2 regions of the Rhizobium sp. 01T437 genome follow, and region 1 is predicted to be linked to the other one. Evidence: riboswitches for the same ligand, from Rfam matches in the RefSeq annotation. Region 1 holds a riboswitch; the other holds the start of a gene.
What was found. A riboswitch is a leader RNA that binds a small molecule or an ion and turns the genes downstream of it on or off. The one in region 1 is predicted to bind thiamine pyrophosphate.

Region 1 (7,843 bases):
CTTCGATGCGATATCGGGCAAAGATGTCGTGAAAATGAGAAAGCGAACGCCTATATACGTCGCTCGAGTTTGTTTGAAAGGAAATCCGTCATGACTATCAATGGAAGCCTGCTCGTCGCGGGATCGGAAAAGCGCGGCGCGCGTGGCGAGCTCTACGGCGTCGAGGCAGCCACGGGGACGGCGCTGCCCGTCTCTTTCGGTGGCGCCTCCGCCGAAGACGTCGAAGAGGCAATCATGCTTGCATGGGAAGCGTTCGCCTCCTACCGGGAAACCGATCTGGAGACACGCGCTGCCTTTCTTGAAACGATTGCCAGTGAGATCGAGGCTATCGGCGACGAGCTGATCGTGCGGGCGATGGCGGAAACCGGACTTCCGCGCGGACGTATCGAGGGCGAGCGCGCACGCACGATGGGACAGCTTCGGCTGTTTGCGAAGGAGGTTCGCGAAGGCCGGTTCCAGGAGCTTCGTTTCGACGGCGCGGATCCCTCCCGCAAGCCGGTTCCGAAGCCTGATCTGCGCCTGCGTAACGTTCCCCTGGGGCCTGTCGCGGTTTTCGGCGCATCGAACTTTCCGCTCGCGTTCTCAGTTGCTGGCGGTGACACGGCATCTGCGCTCGCAGCAGGATGCCCCGTCGTCGTTAAGGCGCATTCCGCTCACCCGGGCACATCGGAACTGGTCGGCCGCGCCGTTCAGCGCGCCGTCGCCAAGGCCGGCCTGCATGCCGGCACGTTCGCGCTTCTTTTCGATACCGGCTTCGAGGTCGGACAGAAGCTCGTCGCCGATGCCAGAATCCGGGCAGTGGGCTTTACAGGGTCGCGCCGCGGCGGCACTGCACTGATGAAAATCTCTTCCGAGCGCAAGCAGCCAATCCCAGTCTATGCGGAAATGAGCAGCATCAATCCGGTCATCTTCTTTCCGAATGCCCTGAAAAGCCGCGCAGCGGAGATTGCAACGGCCTTCGTGGGCTCGCTGGTCCTGGGTGCCGGACAATTCTGCACCAATCCCGGCCTTATTCTCGCCGTCGACAGCGAAGGTCTGGACACTTTCATTGCCAAGACCCGGGAGCTTCTGCCTGATGTCGGCGCCCAGACGATGCTCACAGGCTCCATCGCCAAGGCATTCTGCGATGGCGTCGCCCGGCTGGAAAAGCATCCCGAAGTCCGTCTCGTTGCCAATGGCAAGCCCGGCAGCGAATTCGAAGGCACGGCCGCTCTCTTCGAGACGACAGCCGCTGCATTCCTTGCACATCACGAGCTGCAGGACGAGGTCTTCGGTGCAGCCGGTCTTATCGTGCGCTGCCGTGATCTCGCCGAACTCGAGCGCGTCCTCGACGGTCTCGAAGGCCAGCTGACCGTTGCCCTGCACATTACGAGCGAAGACGAACAGGACGCCAAGCGCCTCGTTCCCAAGCTGGAAATGCTGGCCGGACGCCTGCTCGTGAACGGCTTCGGAACCGGCGTGGAAGTATCGCCCGCCATGGTGCATGGCGGCCCCTATCCGGCAACCGCCGACGGCAGATCGACGTCTGTCGGGACGCTCGCCATATACAGGTTCCTGCGGCCCGTTTCGTACCAGGATTTCACCAGCAATCTGCTTCCGGCTCCGCTGCGTTGATGTACCGGAGCTTGCCAGACTTCAGACGGCGGCGTCTCTAAGGGGACCGCCGAAGAGATTGGCAAGCTCCCGCACCGGCTGCAAGCAGACACCAGCTTGACTGATGACAGCTGTCTCTAGCCGGCGCGGCGGCGCCAGGTACGGATACTCGTTTGCAAGACCGTCATTTTGCCAGTGACATCGGCACCATTCTCTGCAAGAAAGAATGCCGTTGAGAGACAGGGGCGCCGGTTCGCAAGAACTGGCTGAGAAGCACCCTTCGAACCTGAACCGGATAATGCCGGCGGAGGGAGTCGCTCGGGTCGAAGCCTGCTTCATCGCACAATCGTTCCCGCGCCTGCCCCGCCTGAAAGGGGTACTATGGAGAACAAGACACCCGGAGCGCTGTTGACGGCGATGCGCGCGAAGCCGCCGCTCGTGCAGTGCATCACCAATTATGTGGCCATGAACATCGCCGCCAATGTGGTGCTCGCGGCCGGAGCATCGCCCGCCATGGTTCATGCCGCCGAGGAAGCGGGAGAGTTCGCCGCGATCGCCGGGGCTTTGACCGTCAATATCGGCACGCTCTCCACCCAATGGATCGACGGCATGCATGCCGCGGCAACGGCGGCCCATGCGGGTGGCAAGCCTTGGGTCCTCGATCCGGTCGCTCATTACGCAACATCCTTCCGGCGCAAGGCTGCTGCCGATCTCCTGGCGCTTCGCCCGACGATCATTCGCGGCAATGCTTCCGAAATCATCGCACTTGCCGGCGGCGAGAGCCGTGGCCAGGGCGTCGACAGCCGTGACCCAGTTGAACAGGCCGAGGCATCCGCGCGGCTGCTTGCCGAACGGCACAGCGCGGTCGTCGCCGTCACCGGCGTCGTGGATTTCGTGACTGACGGCACGCAGGCCTTGCGCGTCGAAGGCGGATCGTCGCTGATGCCGCAGGTGACCGCGCTCGGCTGCTCGCTGACCTGCCTGACGGGCGCCTTCGCCGCCACCATTCCCGCCGACCCTTTCGCAGCCGCTGTCGCTGCACTTGCTACTTTCGCTGTTGCCGGCGAGGAGGCAGCGAAAAATGCGGATGGCCCCGGTTCCTTCTCCTGGCGATTCCTCGATCAGCTCGCCGCGCTCGATGGCGCGACACTCGATGCAAAGGTCAGGATCAGCGCCGCATGAAACGCTTCGATCTCTCCCTTTATCTGGTCCTCGACCCCGATCTCAGCGCCGGAATCGGCATGGTCGAGACGGCGCGACTTGCCGTCGCCGGCGGCGCGACTATGGTGCAGCTTCGCGACAAGCATGGCGGAACGGCAAGGATGATTGAGACCGGTCTGGCGCTCAAAGATATCCTGAAGGGTACCAGCGCTTTGCTTGTTATCAACGATGACGTGGAAGCGGCCGTTGCGATTGGCGCCGACGGTCTGCATATCGGCCAGGACGATATGGGACCCGCCGCCGCCCGTGCGATGATCGGCCCGGACATGATCCTCGGCCTGTCGGTCGAGACCGAAGCGCTGGCTGCGGCCATCGACCCCGCTATTGTCGACTATGCCGGCATCGGACCGGTCTTTGCCACTCCAACCAAGACCGATCATAAGCAGCCGATCGGCTTTGACGGGCTGGCGAAGCTGGTCAAGGCGGCGCCCGTTCCAACGGTTGCGATCGGCGGACTGAAGAGCGAGCATGTCGCTTCCGTCTTCGCGGCAGGTGCCGATGGGCTTGCTGTCGTCTCAGCAATCTGCGGTACGTCGGATCCGCGGGCCGCGACACTCCGCATCGCCGAGGAAATCCAAAAGGTCCGCCGATGATCCGCAACGTCTTATCCATCGCCGGCTCCGATCCCTCCGGCGGCGCCGGCATTCAGGCCGATCTCAAAGCTTTCTCGGCGCGCGGCGTCTATGGCATGGCGGCGCTGACAGCATTGACGGCGCAGAACACCCAAGGAGTAACCGGCGTGCATCTCGTGCCGCCACACTTCGTCTCCCAGCAGATCAAAGCGGTCTTTGCCGATGTGCGCGTCGACGCCGTTAAGATCGGCATGATCGCCAATGCCGGCATTGCCGAAGCCGTTGCCGAGGCGCTGGCACCTCATCGCGGCATCCCTATCGTCGTCGATCCGGTCATGATCGCCAAGGGTGGAGCAGCGCTCCTCGACCCGCAGGCCGTCGATGCGCTGACGCGGCACCTGCTGCCGCTCGCCACGCTGCTGACCCCCAATCTGCCGGAGGCGGCCGCGCTGCTGCACGAAGAGGTTGCTGAAAGCCGCGAGCAGATGGCGTCACAGGCTGAGCGCCTGCGTGCGCTCGGCCCCACCGCGGTGCTGGTCAAGGGCGGCCATCTCGACAGCGACCAAAGCCCTGACGTGCTGTCGACCGCCTCTGGCCAGCACTGGTTCGAGGCGAAACGCGTACCGACCAAAAACACACATGGTACGGGCTGCACCCTTTCCAGCGCGCTTGCCGCCGAGCTCGCAAAGGGTGTGCTGCCGCAAGTGGCCGTCGCGACCGCGAAAACCTATCTTGCGCAGGCGGTCGCTACCGCAGGCGAATTGACGGTCGGTTCCGGCCATGGACCTGTCCATCATTTCCATAGCCTGTGGAAAGACGCCAGGATCTGAGCCGGATCACAATTTAAAGATTGCCCAACGGCCCGGTCAAACCGGGCCGTTTTGTTTTGCCTACTCTCAGTTGAACCGAGCCTGCCTCGTAAAAAGCCTGTTGACATGGCCGCCTATATATCCAAAGCTATGTCATTAAAAGGGGATACATTCCGCAATAACAGAATAACTGGAGGAATTCGGGTGTCGGACCTGCTTGTGAGCTTATATTCCACGAAGCTTGCGGAACTGAAAGTAAAAGCCGGCTCCGTCGGCATCACAATCCGTCCGGCTCTGCCGCCGGAACTTCACGTCGTTGTCGGCTGGGTGCGAGAGCACTTCAGCGAAAACTGGGCAAGTGAAGTCACCGTCGCCTTTTCCCACCAGCCCGTCGCCTGCCTGGTCGCCGTCGAAAACGGCAAGCTCGCTGGCTTTGCCTGCTATGACACGACGGCCCGCGGCTTCTTCGGCCCGACTGGCGTCGATCCCGCCGCGCGCGGCAAGGGTATCGGCCTCGCCCTCTTTTCCGCCTGCCTGCAGACCATGAAGACCCTTGGCCACGCCTATGCCTTCATCGGCGATGCCGGCCCCGTCGATTTCTACGTCAAGACCGCCGGTGCGGTCGAAATTCCCGCCCCCGACAAGGGCATTTACGAAGGCATGCTGCGAAGCCAGCCGAAATGACCATCTGATACCGGAGTTTGAAATAGTGTCCTCGACCCCGCTCGCTCTCTTTGTCGGCCTTCCCAATCCGACGCTTTCGGACGATGAATTCGCCCTCTTCCGCGAGACCAATCCGCTCGGCCTCTTCGTCGGTCGCCGCAACTTGCGTAATCCGGAGCAGGCAAAGATCCTGATCGACCGTTTCCGCGAGGCTGTCGGCCGCGACGATGCGCCCGTCTTTACCGACCAGGAAGGCGGCCGTGTGCAGCATATGGATGCCGGCCCCTGGCCGCTCTTCCGTAGCTTCGGCCAGTTCGCCGAGCTTGCCCGCCGCGATCTCGACCTCGGCAAGAAGGCGCTGCGTCTTTCCTCCCAGGCCATGGGCGCGATGATGAGCGAACTTGGTCTTTCGAGCGGCTGCTCGCCTGTTCTCGATCTCGTCTTCGAGACGACGAGCGCGGTGATCGGCGCCCGCTCCTTCGGCCCGGATCCGGATTTCATCGCAGCCCTTGGCCGGGAAGTGGTCGATGGCCTGCTGGAAACCGGCAACATGCCCGTCATGAAGCATATTCCAGGCCACGGCCGCGCCACGCTCGACTCCCACAAGGAGCGCCCGGTCGTCGACGCCTCCCGCGAGACACTTGTTGCCACCGACTTCAAGCCCTTCGTCGCGCTGAAGGACACGCCCTGGGCCATGGTCGCCCATGTCGTCTACTCGGCCTATGATGCGGACCTGCCGGCCTCGATCTCGCCGATCATGCATGACGTGATCCGCAACGACATGGGCTATGACGGCGTTCTGATCTCCGACTGCATCTTCATGGAATCGCTGCAGGGCACCCTGCCGGAACGCGTCGCCCAAGTGCTCGATGCCGGTTTCGACATCGCACTGCACAGCCACGGCGACGTCAAGGAAAGCGGAGCCGCAGCCAAGGCCGCACGCCCGCTGACCGAAGCCGCACAGAAGCGTATCGCCGCCGGCAAGGCACGCCTCGGTACTCTCAAGATCGACTATCGCGCTGCCCAGGCGGAAGTCGAAGCCATGTTTGCAAGCGCGCTGGTCTCCTGACCGGCGCCGCCATTTTTCACCGCATAAGAAAAGGGGAATTTGACATGAAGAAATATATCCTGGCGGCCGCCGCCCTGACCATGCTGTCAGGCTCGGCCATGGCACAGACCATCCTGACGGCCAATATCGAGCCGGCCACGACTTGGGTGCGCAACTTCAACCCGTTCAACCAGACCTCGTCGCGTCAGTCGACACTCGACTTCATCTACGAGCCGCTGGTCATCTTCAACCGTTTCGACAGCAACAAGCCGGTCTATCGCCTGGCCGAGAGCTTCAAGCTCTCCGACGACCTGAAGAGCATCGATTTCAAGCTGCGCCCGAACCTCAAGTGGTCGGACGGCCAGCCGCTGACCTCGGCCGACGTCAAGTTCACCTATGACTATCTGAAGAAATTCCCGGCGCTCGACTTCGTCAGCATCTGGACCTTCATCACCGACGTGCAGGCGGTCGATGCCCAGACGGTGCGCTTCACGCTCGCCAACCCGAGCTCGCTTGCCGCCGAGCAGCTGTCGCAGCTGCCGATCGTGCCGGAGCACGTCTGGAAGGATGTCGCCGATCCGGTCACCTATGCCAACGAAAACCCTGTCGGCAGCGGCCCGCTGACGGAAGTGCCGCGTTTCACCGGCCAGACCTATGACCAGTGCCGCAACCCGAACTACTGGGATGCCGAGCATCTGAAGGTCGACTGCATGCGCTTCCCGCAGCTTGCCGACAACAACCAGATCCTGACGGCGACCGCCGACGGCACGCTCGACTGGGGCGTCTCCTTCATTCCCGATATCGACAATGTCTATGTCTCGAAGGATCCGGCCCATTATCACTACTGGTACTCGCCAAGCAGCATGGTTGCCTTCCTGTTCAACCTCGAAACGTCGAACGAGGCCAACAAAAAGGCCTTCAACGACGTGAAGTTCCGCCAGGCGGTCTCCATGGCGCTTGACCGCAAGACGATGATCGATGTCGCCGGCTACGGCTATCCGACGCTGAACGAAGACCCGGGCCTGATGGGCGAGCTCTACAAGAGCTGGGCGGACCCGTCCGTCAAGGCCGACTTCGGCAAGTTCGGCGCCTATGACGCCGATGCCGCCAAGGCGCTGCTCGATGCGGCCGGCTATGTCGACAAGGATGGCGACGGTCTGCGCGACAATCCTGACGGCTCGAAGATCTCCTTCTCGATCATCGTTCCGAACGCCTGGACGGACTGGATCGACACGGTCAACATCGCCATCGAAGGCATGCAGGCCGTCGGTATCGACGCCAAGATCGAGACGCCGGAAGAAGCCGTCTGGACCTCCGACCTCATCGACGGCAAGTTCGATGCAGCGATCAACAGCCTGCCGGCATCGGCATCGCCCTACTACCCCTACAAGCGCGCCTTCAGCGCATCGGATAAGGGCAAGACCCGCTTCACCGCGCAGCGCTGGTTCAGCCCTGAAGTGGAAGATCTGGTGACCCAGTTCACCCACACGGCCGACCTCGACAAGCAGAAGGAAGCGATGAACAAGGCTCAGCGCATCGTTGCCGAAAACATGCCTGTCATCCCGGTCTTCAACAATCCGAACTGGTATCAGTACAACACCAAGCGCTTCACCGGCTGGTCGACCAAGGAAAACCCCTTCGTCAATCCGTCCATCTCGCGTACCAACCCGGCACGTCTTTTGAACCTGCTGGCGCTCGAGCCGGTCAAGTAAGCCACTAGAAACGGCGGGAGCGGCGCGGCAAGCGCCGCTCCTGTTTTGACGGAGTCCCCATGGCCTTTCTGCTTCGCCGCCTCGCCTTTTACCTGGCGGCCTTCATCGCGGCAGCCACGATCAATTTCTTCCTGCCCCGGCTGATGCCGGGCGATCCCGTGCGCATCATGTTTTCGAGCGCCGGCGCTGAACTGCCGCCGGAAAGTCTGCAGGCGCTGAAGCTCA
Region 2 (7,843 bases), on a different contig from region 1:
ATTGGTGTTCGGTGTCCAGTCGAGTGCGATGCGCACCTTGGCGGCGGATTGGGCGAAGGCAGCACGGCCGGCGAGGCTTGCGGCCATGGCGGCAAAAAGGGTTTGTCGGCGGGTGAGAAGCATCGGGACCTCCTCAGGTTCTTTGCGGATGCAGCAATGTTTGAAGAATTTCGGTTTCGATCGCCTGGGCGGCCGGAGAGCCGAGATCGGCAAGCGTGCGCGGCCTTTTCAGCGGCACTTCGAATTCCCTGATCACGGCCGCCGGGCGGGCCGAAAGCACATAGATGCGGTCAGACAGGAAAACGGCTTCCCGCACATCATGGGTGATCAGCAGGGCCGTCCAGCGATGATCGGTCCACATGCCCTGCAGCCATTCCTGCATCTGGGTGCGGGTCAGCGCGTCGAGGGCCCCGAAGGGCTCGTCGAGCAGCAGCATGTCCTGCCGCTGGATCACGGTGCGCAGCAGGGCCGCGCGCTGGCGCATGCCGCCCGAAAGGGCCGCGGGATAGTGATGTTCGAAACCGGCAAGGCCGAAGCGTTCAAACAGAGGGGCGGCAGCCGCTCGCGCCTGGCTGCGGCGCATGCCGTGCACTTCGAGGCCAAGGATCGCATTGTCGATGACGCTGCGCCACGGCATCAGCGCATCACGCTGGGGCATGAAGGCGAATGCGTGCGCCGCTTGTGAAAGCAGCATGCCGTCAAAGAGAATGTCGCCTTTATCGGCCTGCAGCGCCTGTGTCAGCAGGCGGAGGATCGTCGACTTGCCGGAGCCGGAGGGACCGACGATCGAGACGAATTCGCCTCTGGCGATATGAAGAGAAATGTCCTTCAGCACTTCCATGTCGTCGAAGGACTTCGAGACGTTCTTCAACTCAAGCATCCCGCTCATGGGCGTTTCTCCGCAGGAGATTGCCAGGGCATGACGAAACGCTGCACCGCCAGCGTGAGACCGAAGAGGCAGAGGGTCAGGAGGGCGCTCACGACGACGGCGGCAAGCACGAGGTCGGGCCGGAAATTGTTCTTGGCATTGAGGATATAGATCCCGAGGCCACGTGCGGCACCTGCATATTCGGCGAAGATAGCGCCGACCACGGCATAGGTGATCGAAATGCGCAGGCCGGCAAAGAAGAAGGGCATGGCGGAGGGGAGCCTTGCCAGGCAGAAGATGCGCCAGCGGCTTGCCTTCATGGAACTCAGAAGCTCGGCGATATCCCGGTCCGTCGCTTCATAGCCCTGCAGCAGGGCGACCAGCAGCGGAAAGAAGGTGACGAGAGCGACGAGCAGAAGCTTCGGCAGCAGCCCGAAACCGAACCAGAGCACGACCAAGGGGGCAATCGCGACCAGCGGCAATGTCTGGCTGACGATGAAGAGCGGCAGCAGCGCGCGGCGCATGAAGGGCACGAAATCCATCAGCACAGACGAGGCGAAGGCGAAGACCAGCGACAAAGCGAAACCGCCGAGCGTCGCGCCAAGCGTCGGCCAGGTATTGTCGAGCAGCGCCTGCCTGTTCAGCCAGCCCTGCGTAAGGATGCGCGAAGGCGAGGGCAGGATGGAGGGTTTGATGCCGGAGAGATCGACATAGAGCTCCCAGACGGCCAAGAAGGCAAACACGGCAAGAATGGCGGGCAAGGCCCGCCTCAGTGGTGTAAATATCGAATCCGGTTTCGATAAGGTCATTGCCGTCAGGCGTCTCAGGCTTTGCTCGGGCTGTTCGCGGAGACCGTGATATCCAGCGTCACATGGCCTTCGGGATCGCCGAAGCGATAGAAGGCTTCATGAATGGTCGCGAAGATCGCGCCGGCGTCGCCGCGCAGCTTGGTGCAGAAATTCTTGGAGCGGTCGAATGTGCCCGAGCGCTTCAGGAAATCGATGCAGCCGTAAATCTCGTCCATATGGGTGCCTGTTCCCATAACGTACAGAGAAAATTGGGCGGCCGTTGGCTGGCCGGTTTCTGTGGTGTCCTTGACTGCCGCGATCGCGGCTTCCACTCGCTCGGCGAGCGGCTCGGATCGATTGGAAGACAGGCCGGCGCCGCAGATTGCATCATCCGGTTCGCCGGGGCAGCCCCGCGAGATCGCGGCGGACAATACGCAATGCTCGCCGCTTGCGGCAGCCGAGACGAAGAGGTCGCGCATGGCGGCAAACAGCACGTCGGGCGGGCCGACCATCAGCGTGGAAATATCGTCGGTTTCGATGCGAAGATGATCACGATAGGGGTCAAGAGCCTTGATCGCTTCAAGGATGATGCCGACGAAATTGCCGGACATCGGATATAGAGACACTTGTGCGCCGGAAAACATTTGGACCTCGCTCCGCTGGCATTACCCAGATCAGCTTTGAAGGGTCCGGAGGCATGCGCCTCACATCTCAGCCCCGGCAATTCGGAGCTCCCCCGTGAAATTGTGGCGGAAGCTAGCACCGGGCCTGCGATACCGCAACCGTAAAATTCCCATCCGGCTACACGGTCGGAAAGGGCCAGGGCAGTTCGGACGCAGCTGTCAAGTGTCGGGAGGAACACCCGGACGGAGGTCCTGTCCGGGTGYCCAGCCGGTTCCGTACCTGCCAGAAACGGAATCGGATGTCGTTGTCTCAGGCGGCGATGCCGGCATAAGGAGTGTCGCTGCGGGCAGCGATCAGCGCCTCAGTCCACCATTGCAACTGGGCCATCATTCGGGAAAGCCGGCGCAACGCATCCTCCGGATCCTGCAGCCGGCCGTCATTGTCGAAACGGCGCCAGGGGGAACTGAAGCTGACGGCATCGCAGATCGTGACGGCGTGAAGCTCCGCAAAGACGAGGCGGAGCTGTTCGACCGCCCGCAATCCGCCGGAGACGCCGCCATAGCAGACGAAAGCGATCGGCTTGCCGTGCCAGGGCTCGGCGAAGAGATCGATGAGGAATTTCAGGGAAGCGGTGAAGCTGTGGTTATATTCCGGCGTGACGAGGATGAAGCCATCGGCCTGATGGAGCCTATCTGCAAGCCGTCTTGCCTCCGGATGATGCGGTACATGCTCTCGCGGCAGCGAAAATGCCAGCGGGTCGATGATGTCGATCTCGAATTGTGGAAAGCGGGTCAGCTCTCTTTCGAGCCATTTCACAACCCTGTCGCAGATGCGCCCCTCGCGCGTGCTGCCGTAGATGACGGCAAGCCTCATGGGTTTCCGCATGCATTGCTCCTTCTCGTTGCGGCTTTACGGCCTCGGGAGCGCAGTCTATAAAACCTCAACTAATATTGAGGTCAATGGGTCATGCAGAAAAATCCGGCATTCTCCTTGAGCAGGCTCCTGACGGTGGGCGAGGTGGCAGAGCGCAGCGGACTTGCGGTTTCCGCCCTGCATTTCTACGAGGCGAAGGGGCTGATCTCCAGCATCCGCACCCGCGGCAACCAGCGCCGCTACGGCCGCGATGTGCTACGGCGCCTCGGCATTATCAAGGTGGCGCAACGCGTCGGCATTCCGCTTGCCGAAATCCAGACTGCCTTCGAGACCCTGCCGCAGAGCCGGACGCCGACAGTCGAGGACTGGCAGAAACTGTCGGCGCTGTGGAAGGATGATCTCGATGCCCGCATCAAGCAGCTGAGCCTGCTGCGCGACCATCTGACGGGCTGTATTGGCTGCGGCTGTCTCTCGATCGACGCCTGTCCGCTGCGCAATCCCTTTGACGTGCTCGGCAGGCAAGGCGCCGGTGCGCGGCTTCTTGATCCGGGGGCCTAGACCTTCGGGCTTTCTTTTGGCTGATGGCCGCATATGTTAGGTCTGATTGCGTAAACGGCGGGCCGACCCGCAAGGAGGAGAGCTTCGTGTTTCATCCCAAATTGTTCGAAAACCGCAATGTCGTCGTGACAGGTGCTGGCCGTGGTATTGGCCTCGAAGTTGCCCGACAGTTTCTGGATTGCGGTGCGCGCGTGCTTGTCCATACGGGGCGCCATGGGGAACGCGAACTGCCGGATTTTCTCCTGACCGCCGAATCGGAGCGCCGGGCCTTGCTGTTGCCGGCAGATTTCCTGCAGCCGGGCGGGGCTGCGGAGTTTGCGGAAGAGGCGCTCGAATTCTTCGACAAGGTGCATGTGTTGGTCAACAATGCTGGCACGATGTATGGGCGTTTTCCAGCCGGTGAGCTAACCGATGCCGATTATGAGACTGTCGTGCGCCTCAACCAGACGTCGGTGGTGGAGTTGACGCGGGCGCTGCTTCCAGCGCTCCGCGCGGCTCAGGGCGCTGCTATCGTCAATACGGTTTCGATTTCGGCGCTGACGGGCGGAAGCCCCGGTTCTGCAATCTATTCCGCATCAAAGGCATTTGTTGCGACCTATTCGAAAGCGCTGGCCAGAGAGCTTGCGCCTGATGGTATCAGGGTCAACTGCGTCTCGCCCGGCACGATCGAAACCGATTTCCATGCACGCTATTCATCGCGTGAAAAGCTGGAGCAGACCCGCAAGTCGATACCACTGCAGCGGCTCGGAACGGCAGAGGATTGTGCCCCCGCCTATCTCTTCCTGGCGGCTCCATCGCTCTCAGGTTACATCACAGGTCAAGTCCTGGAGATCAATGGTGGCCAGCTTATTTGCTGATTTGTTTGGACTTTTTTTGGGATTTCGCGACATTTGACGAATTCGCTTCTGCGAATATGATATTGTACTGATCTATCCTATTACCTCCTTCCGAGAAGCAAATGCCATTGCCTAAACCGAAGCCGGGTATGACCGGCCAGGACTTGCAGAAGCTTGCTGACAAAGCCCACGAGGCGAGCGATCTCCTGAAGGCGCTAGCCCATCAAACCCGGTTGCTCATCCTCTGTATCCTGTCGGAAGGGGAAAAGACGGTCGGCGAAATCGAGGATATCCTTGGAATACAGCAGGCTATGGTGTCCCAGCAGCTTGCGCGACTGAGGCTCGAAGGCCTCGTCAATACGCGGCGCGAAGGGCGGCTTGTCTATTACAGCATGGGCAACGAAAGCGTCATGGCTTTCCTCGAATCACTTTTCAGTCTCTTTCCGGTTGCCGAGACGGGCTGAGCCTGCCGGCTCTTGCGAAGCCGAACGGCAAGCCGCAAAGATAGGCCTCATGCCGAATTCGGCAGGGAGGCTGGATGATCGACAAGCTGGAATTCTTCATCGCACTCGCCAACGAGAAACATTTCGGTCGTGCGGCAGAGGAATGCGGCGTCTCCCAACCCACGCTCTCGGCCGCCATTCGCCAGCTCGAAGATCAGCTCGGCGTCATGCTGGTGCAGCGCGGCTCCCGCTTTCAAGGATTGACGCCGGAAGGGCAGCGCGTGCTTGAATGGGCGCGGCGCATCGTCGGCGACACGCGCACCATGCGCGAGGAAATGCGCGCCGCCCGCAAGGGTCTCTCCGGCCATCTGCGTCTGGCGTCCATTCCGACTGCGCTCGCGATGCTGTCGCGAATCACAACGCCCTTCCAGGAAAGGCATCCCGACGTCACCTTCTCCATCGTCTCGCGCAATTCGCTGCAGGTGCTGAGCATGCTTGAAAATCTCGAGATCGATGCCGGCGTCACCTATCTGGAAAACGAGCCGCTCGGGCGCGTCACTTCGGTGCCCCTCTATGCGGAGCGCTATAATCTCATCACCGCGGCCGGCAGTCCGCTCTCGGATCGCGAGAGTGTGACATGGCGTGAAGTGGGTGATCTTCGGCTTTGCCTATTGACGGCTGACATGCAGAACCGGCGTATCATCAACCGGCATTTGGCCGAAGCAGGGGCGACAGTCCATCCGACACTCGAATCGAATTCGATGATCGTGCTTTTTTCGCATGTGCGGACCGGCCGCTGGGCAAGCATTATGCCGCGTAACGTTGCGATATCATTCGGCTTTCCTGCGGAGATCCGGATGATCCCGATCGTCGAGCCGGAAGCGCACCATCTCGTCGGCCTTGTTGCTCCCTATCGGGAACCTTTCACGCCGCTTGTCTCCGCCTTGTTGCATGAAGCAAGAACACTCGTTGAAGACGCGGAACTTTGATAGAAAAAAACTATCAAGCAACGAGACTGCTTTATTGATTGCAGCCTGCTTCCCTGAGACAGTTCGGCAGAATTCGCAATGACATGGGGAGTTTTGCGGTTTTCACGGAACGCGCAAGCCGAAGGGAGGCTGCATATGAACATACCTATCGCTCAGGGCGATATCGCCGGGCGTATCCGCTCGATCGTAGCTGATCTTCGATCCCTCGAAGGCCCACTGCTCCCCATTCTGCATGAGGTTCAGGACGAGTTCGGTTACGTGCCGCAGGAGGCCCTGCCAGTCATCGCTGATGAACTCAATCTTTCTCGCGCCGAGGTCCACGGTGTCGTAACCTTCTATCATGATTATCGTGATCATCCTGCCGGTCGGCACGTGCTGAAGCTCTGTCGCGCCGAAGCCTGCCAGTCGATGGGTGGCGATGCACTGGCCGAGCGTATCAAGACCCTGCTCGGCATCGATTTTCATCAGACGACACTCGACGGCAGCGTCACACTGGAGCCGGTCTACTGTCTCGGTCTCTGTGCCTGCGCGCCGGCAGCCATGTTCGATGGCGAATTGCATGGCCGCGTCGATGACGAACTGGCGGCCGAACTCGTCGAGGAGGCGCGCCGATGACTGTGAAGATTTATGTTCCGCGCGATGCCGCAGCGCTCTCGCTCGGGGCCGAGAAGGTGGCAATGGCGATTACCCAGGAGATCGCCGCCCGCGGCCTTGATGCGACCGTCGTGCGCAACGGCTCGCGCGGAATGTTCTGGCTGGAGCCGCTGGTCGAGGTTGACGTGTCCGGGAAACGGATCGGTTATGGGCCGGTCAAGGCGAAGGATGTCGTCGGGCTGTTCGACGCGGGACTGATGGACGGCGGGGCGCATGCGCTCTGTCTTGGGGAGGTCGAGGACCTCCCGTTCCTGAAAGGCCAGACCCGTCTCACCTTTGCCCGCTGCGGCATTACCGATCCGCTTTCGCTTGACGATTACGAGGCCCATGGGGGGCTTGCCGGTCTTCGCCGTGCAGTGTCGATGCAGCCTGCCGATGTCGTCAAGGAAGTCACCGATTCCGGCCTTCGCGGCCGTGGCGGCGCGGGCTTTCCGACCGGCATCAAATGGAAGACGGTGCTCGATGCCGCGGGTTCGCGCAAATATATCGTCTGCAATGCAGATGAGGGCGACAGCGGTACCTTTGCCGACCGGATGATCATGGAAGGCGATCCTTTCGTGCTCATCGAAGGCATGGCGATTGCCGGGCTCGCGACCGGCGCCACGAAAGGTTTCGTCTATACGCGCTCGGAATATCCGCATGCGATCGCCACGATGGCGCAGGCGGTGGAAATCGCCCGCAAGGCTGGCATTCTGGGCGCTTCGGTGCTCGGCTCCGGCAAGGAATTCGACATGGAGATCCGCACCGGTGCGGGCGCCTATGTGTGCGGCGAGGAAACGGCGCTGCTCAACAGCCTCGAAGGCAAGCGGGGCATCGTGCGCGCCAAGCCGCCGCTGCCGGCGCATAAGGGCCTGTTCAACTGTCCGACCGTCATCAACAACGTGATTTCGCTCGCGTCGGTGCCTGTAATCATGGACAAGGGGGCCGCTTTCTATCGCGATTTCGGCATGGGCCGGTCACGCGGCACCATCCCGCTGCAGATCGCCGGTAATGTGAAATATGGCAGTCTCTACGAAACCGCCTTCGGTCTTTCGCTCGGCGATATCGTCGAGAAGATCGGCGGCGGTACGGCGTCCGGCCGGCCGGTGAAGGCGGTGCAGGTGGGCGGGCCGCTTGGCGCTTATTTCCCGCGAGCGCTCTTCGATACCCCGTTCGACTATGAGGCGTTTGCAGCCAAGGACGGCCTTATCGGCCATGCCGGTCTCGTCAT

Region 2: another riboswitch for thiamine pyrophosphate. It lies ahead of AC1DM5_RS12660 (YkoF family thiamine/hydroxymethylpyrimidine-binding protein); the one in region 1 lies ahead of thiM (hydroxyethylthiazole kinase).

Annotation. Positions count from the first base shown of each region.
Region 1 covers NZ_JBFTPM010000023.1:29,085-36,927, forward strand. The annotation lists gene AC1DM5_RS30865 (aldehyde dehydrogenase (NADP(+))) at 91-1,614, shown strand; TPP riboswitch at 1,825-1,923, shown strand; gene thiM (hydroxyethylthiazole kinase) at 1,975-2,775, shown strand; gene thiE (thiamine phosphate synthase) at 2,772-3,407, shown strand; gene thiD (bifunctional hydroxymethylpyrimidine kinase/phosphomethylpyrimidine kinase) at 3,404-4,216, shown strand; gene AC1DM5_RS30885 (GNAT family N-acetyltransferase) at 4,400-4,879, shown strand; gene AC1DM5_RS30890 (glycoside hydrolase family 3 N-terminal domain-containing protein) at 4,905-5,927, shown strand; gene AC1DM5_RS30895 (ABC transporter substrate-binding protein) at 5,972-7,618, shown strand; gene AC1DM5_RS30900 (ABC transporter permease) at 7,678-7,843, shown strand, end outside.
Region 2 covers NZ_JBFTPM010000005.1:367,094-374,936, forward strand. The annotation lists gene AC1DM5_RS12645 (ABC transporter substrate-binding protein) at 1-123, opposite strand, end outside; gene AC1DM5_RS12650 (ABC transporter ATP-binding protein) at 134-880, opposite strand; gene AC1DM5_RS12655 (ABC transporter permease) at 886-1,677, opposite strand; gene AC1DM5_RS12660 (YkoF family thiamine/hydroxymethylpyrimidine-binding protein) at 1,692-2,300, opposite strand; TPP riboswitch at 2,291-2,404, opposite strand; gene AC1DM5_RS12665 (NADPH-dependent FMN reductase) at 2,590-3,165, opposite strand; gene soxR (redox-sensitive transcriptional activator SoxR) at 3,247-3,711, shown strand; gene AC1DM5_RS12675 (SDR family NAD(P)-dependent oxidoreductase) at 3,798-4,568, shown strand; gene AC1DM5_RS12680 (ArsR/SmtB family transcription factor) at 4,670-5,011, shown strand; gene AC1DM5_RS12685 (LysR family transcriptional regulator) at 5,086-5,979, shown strand; gene AC1DM5_RS12690 (formate dehydrogenase subunit gamma) at 6,115-6,594, shown strand; gene AC1DM5_RS12695 (formate dehydrogenase beta subunit) at 6,591-7,843, shown strand, end outside.